DNA from 2 places in the Clostridium sp. JN-9 genome. Region 1 is predicted to be linked to the other one. Evidence: predicted binding sites of a transcription regulator. Region 1 holds the regulator's gene; the other holds the start of a gene.
What was found. The regulator HrcA, encoded in region 1, represses chaperone genes, less so after heat shock. The targets are predictions, from matches to a motif close to TGTTAGCACTCNNNNNNNNNGAGTGCTAACA.
Positions count from the first base shown of each region.

Region 2: EQM05_RS02965 (co-chaperone GroES) is a predicted target of HrcA. The motif match lies at 4,312-4,342, and genes of this name have one in related genera.

Region 1 covers NZ_CP035280.1:2,334,394-2,340,659, reverse strand. The annotation lists gene lepA (translation elongation factor 4) at 1-207, shown strand, start outside; gene hemW (radical SAM family heme chaperone HemW) at 223-1,347, shown strand; gene hrcA (heat-inducible transcriptional repressor HrcA) at 1,544-2,575, shown strand; gene grpE (nucleotide exchange factor GrpE) at 2,629-3,315, shown strand; gene dnaK (molecular chaperone DnaK) at 3,388-5,292, shown strand; gene dnaJ (molecular chaperone DnaJ) at 5,488-6,266, shown strand, end outside.
Region 2 covers NZ_CP035280.1:621,631-627,896, reverse strand. The annotation lists gene gndA (NADP-dependent phosphogluconate dehydrogenase) at 1-84, opposite strand, end outside; gene EQM05_RS02980 (D-isomer specific 2-hydroxyacid dehydrogenase family protein) at 104-1,093, opposite strand; gene EQM05_RS02975 (MurR/RpiR family transcriptional regulator) at 1,389-2,246, shown strand; gene groL (chaperonin GroEL) at 2,310-3,944, opposite strand; gene EQM05_RS02965 (co-chaperone GroES) at 3,978-4,265, opposite strand; gene EQM05_RS02960 (TVP38/TMEM64 family protein) at 4,563-5,270, opposite strand; gene EQM05_RS02955 (4Fe-4S dicluster domain-containing protein) at 5,422-6,266, opposite strand, start outside.

The DNA.
Region 1 (6,266 bases):
GCATCAATAGGAGGAAAAATAATTGCCAGAGAAACTGTTAAGGCTATGAGAAAAGATGTTTTAGCAAAGTGTTACGGAGGAGATATTTCCAGAAAGAAAAAGCTTCTTGAGAAGCAAAAAGAAGGCAAAAAGAGAATGCGGCAGGTAGGAAATGTTGAAGTACCTCAGGAAGCATTTATGGCAGTTCTTAAAACTGACGACAACTAAAAGAAGGGAGTTTTTATGAATAAAGCAATAGGTTTATATATTCATATACCATTTTGTAAACAAAAATGTTTATATTGTGATTTTCCATCCTTTAGCGGTAAGGATGATCTTATGAAGGAATATTCAATAGCTTTAAGCAGGGAAATAGATAAAAACTCTTCTTTATTATATAAAAGCATTTTTATAGGTGGGGGAACACCCACCTATTTATCTTTAAATTCATGGGAAATCATTAAAAGCAGTATAGATAAATTACATAAAACAGATGATCTGGAATTTACAATAGAAGCTAATCCAGGAACTCTGAATAAAGATATACTTTTACTATTTAAAGACATGGGAGTAAACAGGCTCAGTATTGGATTGCAGTCCTGTGATAATAATATTTTAAAAACAATTGGAAGGATCCATAATTACAGTGATTTCATAACAGCATACGAAATGGCAGAAAAGATGGGATTTAATAATATTAATGTAGATTTAATGTTTGGACTGCCCAATCAGACCATGAAGCAATGGAAGATGACTTTAAACAGTATAGTGAAATTAGCGCCAAAGCATATATCGTGCTATAGTTTAATTGTAGAAGAGGGGACTCCATTTTATAATATGCAGCAGTCCGGGAAGTTAAATTTACCATCTGAAGAAACAGAGAGAGAAATGTACCATTATGCAGTAAATTTTTTAAGAGAAAATGGTTATAATCAATATGAGATTTCAAATTTTGCAAAAGAAAATATGGAATGCAGACATAATATAATTTACTGGGAAGCAAAAGAATATATGGGCTGTGGAAGCGGAGCACATTCTTTTTATAATGGAGAAAGGTTTAGCAATAAAGTCAAAATTGAGGATTATATTAATTCTATGAGAGAAAATAATAATGCAGTGGATGAAATATATAAAAATTTAGAGAAAGACAATATGGAAGAATTTATGTTTATGGGATTAAGAATGACTGATGGAATATCAATTGAAGAGTTTCATAAAAGATTTAATATAGATATCTTTTCAATATATGGACATATTATTAATAAATTTATAAATAACTCCTTATTAATAATGAAGAATGGAAGGATATTTTTATCACCAGAAGGTATAGAAGTATCAAATAGTGTTATGTGCGAATTTATTTTATAGTACCTGCACTATGAAGAAATAAGGAAGAATAGTTGCTTAATAAGATATAAACAAATATTAATTACTGTAAATAAATAAAAATGTAATAAATTAAATGCAAAGGGTATTGACAAATAAAAAGGGTAGTGATATTTTTTAATCATAGTAGTTAGCACTCAACAACGATGAGTGCTAATAAAGAGGTGATGGTATGGAAATGGATGAAAGAAAAATTAGAATACTTGAGGCAATTATTAATGATTACATCAAGACAGCCGAACCAGTTGGATCCAGAACCATAGCAAAAAAGTATAACTTGGGAATCAGTTCTGCAACTATAAGAAATGAAATGGCAGATTTGGAGGATATGGGATATTTGGAACAGCTGCACAGCTCTTCTGGAAGAAAGCCTTCAGATAAGGGGTATAGACTTTATGTTGACAAATTGATGCGCATTCAGGAATTGTCACCTCAGGAAGAGCTTTTAATAAAGAGCCATGTTTTAGATGCTGCACTTTATGAAGCCGATAAAATGATAAAACAGGCTACGTTGTTATTATCTGAATTAACAAAACTAACCTGTATAGTTAAAGCTCCTTCTGTAGGAAAAAGCTGTATAAAGTCTATGCAGCTGGTAAGTTTGGACAACTATAATATGCTGCTGTTAATAGTTACAGACAGCGGTATTATAAAAAACAATATAATAAAGATTTCAAAGAAAACAAATGCAGATAAGCTGCTTAAATTCAATAACATTTTGAATGACAGATTAAAAGGATTATCAATTGAAGAGATAAACTTAGAGGTAATTAACAATCTAAAAAATGATTTTGCTGGGTATGAGGATATTTTTAATTCTATAATACCTGCATTATATGAAAGTCTAAACATTTCGGATAATTCCAATATATATATGGAGGGAACAACAAATATATTCAATTACCCGGAGTATAATAATATTACAAAAGCTAAGGATTTTCTTTCCATGCTTGAAGATAAAGTAAAGGTAAGCGGTTTGCTTAGTTCAAACTCTAAAATTTCAGTTAAGATTGGAGAGGAAAATCCTGTAGAGGATGCAAAGGAATGCAGTGTAATATCTGCAATATACAGTTTAGGGGATAGACCATTAGGCTCAATTGGCGTTATTGGACCAACCAGGATACCCTATTCTAAGATAATAACTATAATAGCTAAAATAGTTAAAGAAATTAACGATGGATTATCAAATGTTTACTTTGATGATAGATGACTTTGTAAAACACAAAATTTAAAATGCGCATAGCTTGAATGGAGGAAGGTTGAATGGAAAACAAAAAAAAAGTAAATGTCCCAAAGGACGAAGAAGCAAATATTCCAAAGGATGAAGAAACAGATATACCAAAGGATGAAGAAGATATGCCAGAAAATAATGAAGCAGAACATGAGGTAAATGATACAGATAATCATCAGAAAACAAATGAAGTATTAGAAGATAAAGACTCAGAAAATGAAGAGGAATTAAAACACAGGGATAATATTATAACTGACCTTACAAAAGAGAATTTAAAGCTTAAAGATGATAATGAGAAAATTAATAATGAATTAGAAGCTTTAAAGGAAAGACTGGTAAGAAATTCAGCAGAATACGAAAACTATAGAAAAAGAACAGCTAAGGAAAAAGAAGGAATCTATACGGATGCCTGCGAAGATATACTTAAATCATTTTTACCAGTGCTTGATAATTTGGAAAGAGCCGTTTCTGCAGAGGGAGATTTAGAATCATTGAAAAAGGGTGTTGATATGACTTTGAAACAATTTAATTCAGCACTTGATAAATTAGATGTAGTTGAAATACCTTCAGAAGGCGAATTTGATCCAAATTTTCACAATGCAGTAATGCATGTTGAAGATGAGAATCAGGGTAAAAATAAAATAGTTGAAGTATTTCAAAAGGGATATAAAAGAGGAGATAAGGTATTAAGATTTAGTATGGTTAAGGTTGCAAATTAATATATAATTTTATATTTTATAAATTTGAATAATAACGAAATATTTCTTTAATATTAGGAGGGAAATAATAAAATGTCAAAGGTAATAGGTATCGATTTAGGAACAACAAATTCATGTGTAGCAGTAATGGAAGGCGGGGATCCAGTTGTAATCCCTAACTCTGAAGGAGCCAGAACAACCCCATCAGTTGTATCATTTCAGGCAAATGGGGAAAGATTAGTAGGTCAGGTTGCAAAAAGACAGTCAATAACAAATCCTGACAAGACAATAATGTCTATAAAGAGACATATGGGAACAGATTACAATGTAACAATTGATAATAAAAAATACACACCTCAGGAAATATCAGCAATGGTATTACAAAAACTTAAAACAGATGCTGAGGCTTATTTAGGAGAAAAAGTAACTCAGGCAGTAATTACAGTACCTGCATATTTTAATGACAGTCAAAGACAGGCAACAAAGGATGCCGGTAAAATAGCCGGACTTGAAGTGCTGAGAATTATAAATGAACCAACAGCAGCATCACTTGCTTATGGACTGGATAAAATGAATAAAAGCCAGAGGATTTTAGTTTATGATTTAGGCGGTGGTACATTTGATGTTTCTATACTTGAATTAGGTGATGGTGTATTTGAGGTTAAATCAACAAATGGTAATACAAAATTAGGCGGAGACGATTTTGATCAGAAAGTAATGGATTATATAGCTGAAACATTTAAATCTGAAAATGGAATTGATTTAAGAAATGATAAAATGGCTCTTCAAAGATTAAAAGAAGCTGCAGAAAAAGCTAAAATAGAGCTTTCTTCATCAATGCAGACAAATATTAACTTACCATTTATTACTGCAGATGCAACTGGTCCAAAACACATTGATATGAATTTAACCAGGGCTAAATTTAATGAATTAACACATGATCTGGTTGATGCAACTACTGAACCAATGAGAAAGGCACTTTCGGATGCCGGATTATCAATGAATGAAGTAGATAAGGTAATTTTAGTTGGAGGTTCTACAAGAATTCCTGCTGTACAGGATGCTGTAAAGAGCTTTACAGGTAAAGAGCCATCAAAGGGTGTTAACCCTGATGAATGTGTTGCTGTAGGTGCTGCAATACAGGCTGGTGTATTAACTGGTGATGTAAAAGATGTTTTACTTCTTGATGTAACACCTTTAACACTGGGAATTGAAACTTATGGTGGAATAGCTACTCCATTAATAGAAAGAAATACAACTATACCAACAAGAAAGAGCCAGGTATTCTCAACAGCTGCAGATGGTCAGACTTCCGTTGAAATACATGTAGTTCAGGGTGAAAGACAAATGGCTGCAGATAACAAGACATTAGGAAGATTTACTCTTTCAGGAATAGCTCCTGCACCAAGAGGAATTCCACAGATTGAAGTTACATTCGATATAGATGCAAATGGTATAGTAAATGTTTCTGCTAAAGATAAGGGAACAGGAAAAGAAGCTAATATTACTATTACAGCATCAACTAATTTAAGTGATGATGAAATAGATAAGGCTGTTAAAGAAGCTGAAAAATTTGCAGAAGAAGATAAAAAGAGAAAAGAAGGTATAGAAGTTAAAAATAATGCTGATCAAATGGTTTATCAGTGTGAAAAAACATTAAAGGATTTAGGAGATAAAGTTTCTCCACAGGATAAAACAAATATTGAAGATAAGATTAAAGCCGTTAATGCTGTAAAAGACGGACAGGATCTTGAAGCAATAAAGAAGGCTACTGAAGAATTAACACAGGCATTTTATGCAGTATCATCAAAGATGTACCAGGCTGCCGGAGCAAATGGCGCAAATGGTGCTGGAGCAGGTGCAGGTGCTGGAGCTGGTGCAGGTTTCGATCCAAATAACATGGGTGGAACAAATGCAGGAGCAAACAATGATAAAAAAGATGGTAATGTAGTGGATGCCGACTTTAAAGTAGATGATGACAAAAAAGACAATAAATAATAATGACAAATTCAATGTTTAGTATATAATATATATTATGAGATTAAGGGAAGGGTATATCTACTCCTCCCTTAATTTGAGTAGATAACAGCACTATAACTAGGAAGTAAGAACTAAGAACTAAGAAGTAAAAACTGTTAACTGTTAACTCTTAACTGTTAACTCTTAACTGAATTAAAGGGTGGTGAATAAAGGGTGGCAAACAAGGACTATTATGAAGTATTGGGACTTCAAAAGGGTGCCAGTGATGATGAAATTAAAAAAGCATTTAGAAAATTAGCATTAAAATACCATCCAGACAAAAATCGAGGAAATAAAGAGGCTGAAGAAAAATTCAAAGAGATAAATGAGGCTTATCAGGTTTTATCTGATCCTCAAAAAAAGGCACAATATGATCAGTTTGGAACAGCAGATTTTTCCGGCGGTGGTGGATTCGATGCCTCCAGCTTTGATTTTTCAGATTTTGGTGGATTTGGTGATATATTTGACAGCTTTTTTGGAGGCGGTTTCTCAGGCGGCGGACGAAGAAGAAAGAATGGCCCTGAAAGAGGCGCAGATCTTGAATATACTATAACTTTAAAGTTTGAAGAAGCTGTTTTTGGCACCGAAAAGGAAATATCAATTAATAGAAGTGAAACTTGTGAAAAGTGTCATGGAACAGGAGCTAAAAATGGAACACATCCAAAGACCTGCGATAAATGCGGAGGAACAGGTCAGGTAAGAACTCAAAGAAGTACACCATTTGGAAACTTTGTTAATATGACAACCTGTGATAAATGCGGAGGAAAAGGTACAATAATATCAGAACCTTGTCATAGCTGTGGTGGAACAGGTAAAGTAAGAAGACAAAGAAAAATAAAAGTTAATATACCAGCAGGTGTAGATACAGGTAATGTTATGCCTTTAAGAGGTCAGGGAGAACATGGAAATAATGGAGGACCTGCAGGAGATTTATATATAAATATCAGAGTTTT
Region 2 (6,266 bases), 1.5 Mb from region 1:
TGCTACTTTATAGCCTTTATCTTCTATATTTAAAACAAGACTCTTTCCCATTACTCCTAATCCAATTAATCCAATATCTTTCATTTTTTTGCCTCCACAAAACTTATTTTAGTAATTCACTATTAATAACATTATCTGGTTTTTCTCCTATTAGAACCTTTTCAACATTATCTACTACTTTATCTCCCATACCCTTTAAGCACTCATAGGTATATGCTGAAGTATGCGGTGTAACAACTACATTTTTATAACTTAACAAAGGATGATGTTCATCTATTGGTTCACCTTCAACTACATCAATACCCATCCCTGCTATAATGCCTTTATCTAATGCCTTCAATAAGCTGTTTTGCTCCATCAGCTCTCCTCTTGCAGTGTTTACAATGTAGACCCCTTTCTTCATAAGAGAAAATTCTTTTTCAGAGATAATATGATAGCTTGTGTCATTAATAGAAGCATTTAAAGAAATTATATCTGACCTTTTAAGAAGCTGTTCAAGAGATACAGGTTCTGCTCCCTTTTTTCTTATTTCTTCATCAGAAAGATTTGGATCATATGCAGCAATATCAGCATTAAAACCATACTTTAATATCTCTCCAACTCTGCTTCCAATATTGCCAAGACCAATTATACCTGCAGTCTTTCCCTTTATTTCGCATCCCATGAACTTTGCTCTTTCAGCCCATTTGCCTTCTTTAACTTTAAGTGATGCAGGTACTATCTGTCTTAAAACAGTCATTAAAAGTGATATAGCATTTTCAGCTACTGCTTCTCTCTCTACAGGTGCATCAACCTTTGTAATAAAAGTACCTTTTGCTGTAGCAGCTGGAACATCTATATTATTGTAGCCAATTCCATGCCTGGAAATTAATAAAGTTTTATCTTTTTTTTCAAAAAATTCTTTGTTGTATAGTGCGGTAACACTGGCGATTATTACTGAATACCCCATAAGTTTTTCAGCCAGGGCCTTTCCTCCAATATCCTTTGGAAGATTAAATCTGTCTACTTGTCCTAGCTTTTTTAATTTTTCAATATGTTCTGGAAAAACCCTGCCAAAACTGCTGGAATTTACAATAGCTATCTTTGTACTCATTTTGTTCCTCCTTTTTTAATAATTTATATATTCTTGATATCGTTATCAATTAAAATATTAGTTTTGAAAATAGTTTTCATAAATTTTTACTTTGTAAAATAAATTTACTTTCTTAAGTATATATCATTTGAAAATTTTTTTCAACAATTGTTAAAAAATAAATAATGCTTTTTTAAAACATTATTCACTACTATGATTTATAATGTATATTTTTTTCATTTCCTTATATATTGCATAAAATAATTTTCTCGTATATAATTATAATCTGATAATACATTTATAAGAGGGTGATGTAATGGAACCTGCTCTAAATCAAATTCTTCAAATTAAATCTCAGTACAATACATTTAACGAAACAGAAAAAAAAATTGCAGATTATATTTTGAATAATACTAAGGATCTTATTTATTCAACAATAAGCCAGGTAGCAGAAAAACTTCAGGTATCTGATGCTACTATTTTTCGTTTTTGTAAAAAAATTAATTTAAAAGGATTTCAGGAACTTAAAATTACTTTAGCCACAGAATTAACAGAAGTGCTTGATAATAATTATGCAAATGAACAAATAAATGAAAATGATGATGAACAAACTATAGTAAGCAAGGTATTTAAGGCAAATATTACAGCTTTAAATGATACACTGCTTTCAGTAGATCCAGCCCTCATCGAAAAAGCAGCAGATACTATTTTGGCAGCAGATCAAATAGTATTTTACGGCAATGGCGGGTCTGGAATAGTTGCTATGGATGCACATCATAAATTTTTGAGAACTGGCCTTAAAGTTTCAGTTTATACAGATAATCATTTACAGCTTATGTCAATTGCCCAGCTCACAAATAAGGATGCAGTAGTAATCATTTCCCATTCTGGATCAAACTTGAATATGATAAATCTGTTGAATATAGCTAAAGAAAATGGTGTAAAAACCATTGCAATAACTTCTTTTTCAAAGTCTCCAGTGGGTGAAAAAGCAGATATAACTCTTAATGCTATTTCTCAAGAGACAGGTCATCAATTTGAAGCCTTTGCCTCCAGAATTGCTCACTTGACTATAATTGACTGTATATATATGAGCGTTGTTTTGAAAAGAAAGGAATTAACCCATGCAGCCACTCAGAGGATGAGAAAAGCAATTGCATATACAAGAATGTAATATTTACAGTAAGTTTTATAAAGCACATAAAAATAGCTCCCGATTTCTCGAGAGCTATTTTTATTAATACATTCCGCCGCCATCCATTCCCATTCCTGGAGCAGCTGGAGCTGGGTTAGCATTTTTTTCAGGTATATCTGCAACTGCAGCTTCAGTTGTTAAGAATGTTGATGCAACTGAGGATGCATTTTGTAGTGCTGATCTTGTAACCTTTGTTGGATCAACAATACCGGTCTTTATCATATTAACATATTTATCATTTAAAGCATCGTAACCAATTCCTGGTTCGCTGGCCATAACTTTTTCTATTATTACTGAGCCTTCAGCTCCAGAATTACATGCAATTTGTCTAACTGGTTCTTCAAGAGCTTTTCTTATTATATCAATACCAACTTTAACATCTGGATTTTCAGAAGTTAATTTTGCTACCTCTGGAATTACGTTGATGAAAGCAGTTCCGCCTCCTGGAACTATTCCTTCTTCAACAGCTGCTTTTGTAGCTGCCAGAGCATCTTCTATTCTTAATTTTCTTTCTTTAAGCTCTGTTTCAGTAGCTGCACCTACTTTAACTACAGCAACACCACCAGCTAATTTAGCCAATCTTTCCTGAAGTTTTTCTTTATCAAAATCTGATGTTGTTTCCTCAATTTGTCTTTTTATCTGAGATACTCTTTCATGTATTTGTGTTTTATCACCTCTGCCATTTACTATTGTAGTATTTTCCTTTGTGATTTTAACACTTTCTGCTCTGCCTAACATATCTATTTTAGTATCCTTTAAATCTCTTCCTAATTCTTCTGAAATTACTTCTCCACCTGTTAATATAGCAATATCCTGAAGCATTTCTTTTCTTCTGTCACCAAAGCCTGGTGCTTTTACAGCTACACATGTAAATGTTCCTCTTAGTTTATTAACAACTAATGTAGCTAATGCTTCTCCTTCAATATCATCAGCTATTATTAACAGCTTTCTGCCCTGCTGAACAATCTGTTCAAGTAATGGTAATATGTCCTGAATATTTGAAATCTTTTTATCTGTAATTAAAATATATGCATCTTCCAGAGAAGCTTCCATTTTCTCTGAGTCAGTAACCATATATGGGCTTAAGTAACCTCTGTCAAACTGCATTCCTTCTACTACGTCTAATTCTGTTCCCATAGTTTTTGATTCTTCAACAGTGATAACTCCCTCATTGCCAACCTTCTCCATAGCATCTGCAATAAGCTTGCCAATTTCCTCATCAGAAGCTGATATTGAAGCAACTCTTGCAATATCTTCCTTACCATCAACAGGTTTTGAAATTTTAAGTATTCCTTCAACTGCTTTATTTACAGCTAATCTTATTCCCTGTCTAACAAGCATTGGATTTGCTCCAGCTGTTACATTCTTTAAACCTTCTCTTATTATTGCCTGTGCAAGCAATGTAGCTGTAGTAGTACCATCTCCGGCAACATCATTTGTCTTTGTTGCAACTTCTTTAACAAGCTGTGCTCCCATATTTTCATATGGATCCTCAAGCTCAATTTCTTTAGCTATTGTGACACCATCATTAGTAATAAGTGGTGCACCAAATTTTTTATCTAAAACTACATTTCTTCCTTTAGGTCCTAATGTTACTTTTACAGTATTAGCAAGTTTATCTACACCATTTTGCATAGATCTTCTTACTTCTTCACCAAATAAAATACTTTTTGCCATTTTAAACCCTCCTCGTTAAAACATAACTTTTAATTAATCTTCAATTACTGCTAGTATATTTTCTTGTTTTAAGATAGTGTATTCTTCTCCATCAACTTTAACTTCATCACCTGAATATTTTGAGAATAATACTTTTTCTCCTACTTTTAACTCCATTTTTATTTCCTTACCATCTACATTTCCTCCTGGTCCAACTGCAACAACTTCAGCAACCTGAGGTTTTTCCTTAGCAGCTCCTGGTAAAACTATGCCGCTTTTGGTTGTTTCCAATGCCTCAAGCTTCTTAATAACTAATCTGTCTCCAAGTGGTCTAATCTTCATTTTTAAACCCCTCCTTAAATATATTTAAAAATAATAATCACTTTATTGTTAGCACTCACTAATATTGAGTGCTAATACAACTATTATAATAATTAATACACTTTATAATAGCAAACTTGTTTTTGGCTGTTTTAGCCTAATTAATTGCATGTATAATTTATTAACTATTATTATTTCATTTTCTCTCTAATTTACTAATCATTTCTTTACATATGAAATAAATTCAAAAATTAGGATATATCTTTTAATAAAAGCATGGTTATTTAAATACTTTTGACAACTTTTATGGATTTTATACTACTTTCCTTTCCTTACCATGCCCTTTATTATTTTATCTCCCTTGTAAATTCCTACTAAGAATAGCAGGCACATTAGTACTGAAATAAAAATAAGCATTCCATTCTTTCCATTATTAATATTTGCTCCAAAGTATGCTGAAACAACAACACAAGGTATTCTTCCCAATGTAGATAAGCAAATAAATTTTTTTAAATTTATTTTAGATACTCCGCATATATATGCCAGAGCGTCCTTTGGAATACCTGGGATTAAGTAAAGTAAAAAAACTACATAATCAATTTTGCCATAATTGCTTACCTTATCAAAAAAACTTATATTTTTTTTGTGAACTATCTTATTTAATAAAGGCTTCCCAAAATAATGAGAGATAGAATATGCAAATATGCTTCCTAGTGAAATACCTATTATTGATATTAATGCCCCATACCATGTGCCATATATATATCCCCCTGAAATCTGTATTATTTCGCCAGGTATAAAAAACACTGCTACCTGTAAGAATTGAAGTGCCAAAAAAGCAAACACACTATACTTGCCGTAAGACATTATAATTGTTTTGACTTTTTCCTCATCTCTAAATTCATAAAAATACTTACTGAAATACTGAAAAGCCACATAGGCTGAAAAAATTAAAAGCAGGCATAAAACAATTTTCACTTTATTTTTTTTAATGACAGCAAAAATATTTTTAAATTCTTTACCCATTTTATCACCTTACGTTTATTATGTATTATATATTCTTAATTATTTATGCTGTGATTTTATTAGCAAATTCATATAAATAAATGTATTATAACACAAAAAATGCCCTGTAATAGAACTTTATTCTATTACATGGCATTAAATATAATTTAATCTATACCTGCATATTTGTTTCCTTAAAATTATTTAATTTCTCATTTTCAGATACATTCTTTTTAGATGACTGTGAACTAAATTTATTTAAGTTTATTTTAGCTTTCATTAAAGAAATGGTAGTTGCCGGCCCGCCAATACAGCCGCCTTCGCACATCATTCCTTCAATAAAATTACCTGCTAATCTTCCGACTTTACCCATAGTCATTGCCTTCTTTATTTCATCCGCACCGCTTGCTTTAACAGGTTTAAATCCAATTGGCAGTTCTTTACCTTTTACATAATTTTCAATGGCTGCTGTTAATCCTCCACCTTGAGCAAATCCTCTTCCAAAGTATGATGCATCATCAACTTTTGTTCCTTCACAGGTTTCAGGATCTATATTAAAGGCACCCATAAGAGCCATTATCTCTTCAAATGTCATTACATAATCTACAGACTCTTTAATTCCCTCTCTTTTTATTTCAGACTTTTTAGCCGTACATGGTCCAACAAATACTACCAATGCATCTTTATCTATTTTTTTAATCAGTCTTGCTGTTGCAACCATAGGTGAAACCGTGGTAGATATTTTATCTGCCTGATCAGGGAATTTTTTTTCTATATATCCAACAAAGCCAGGACAGCAGGAACTAGTCATGTATTTGTTTCCTTTTTCCATTCTTTCAATAAATTCACTGCTTTCATGCACTGTAACAGCATCTGCACCACAGGCTGCCTCAAACATATCTGTAAATCCTAACTGCTTAAAGGCAGTTTTTACCTGTTCCACAGATACTTTTGGTCCGAACTGACCTGTTATGGCTGGAGCAGCTACTGCATACATCTTTTTATTATCCATTAATG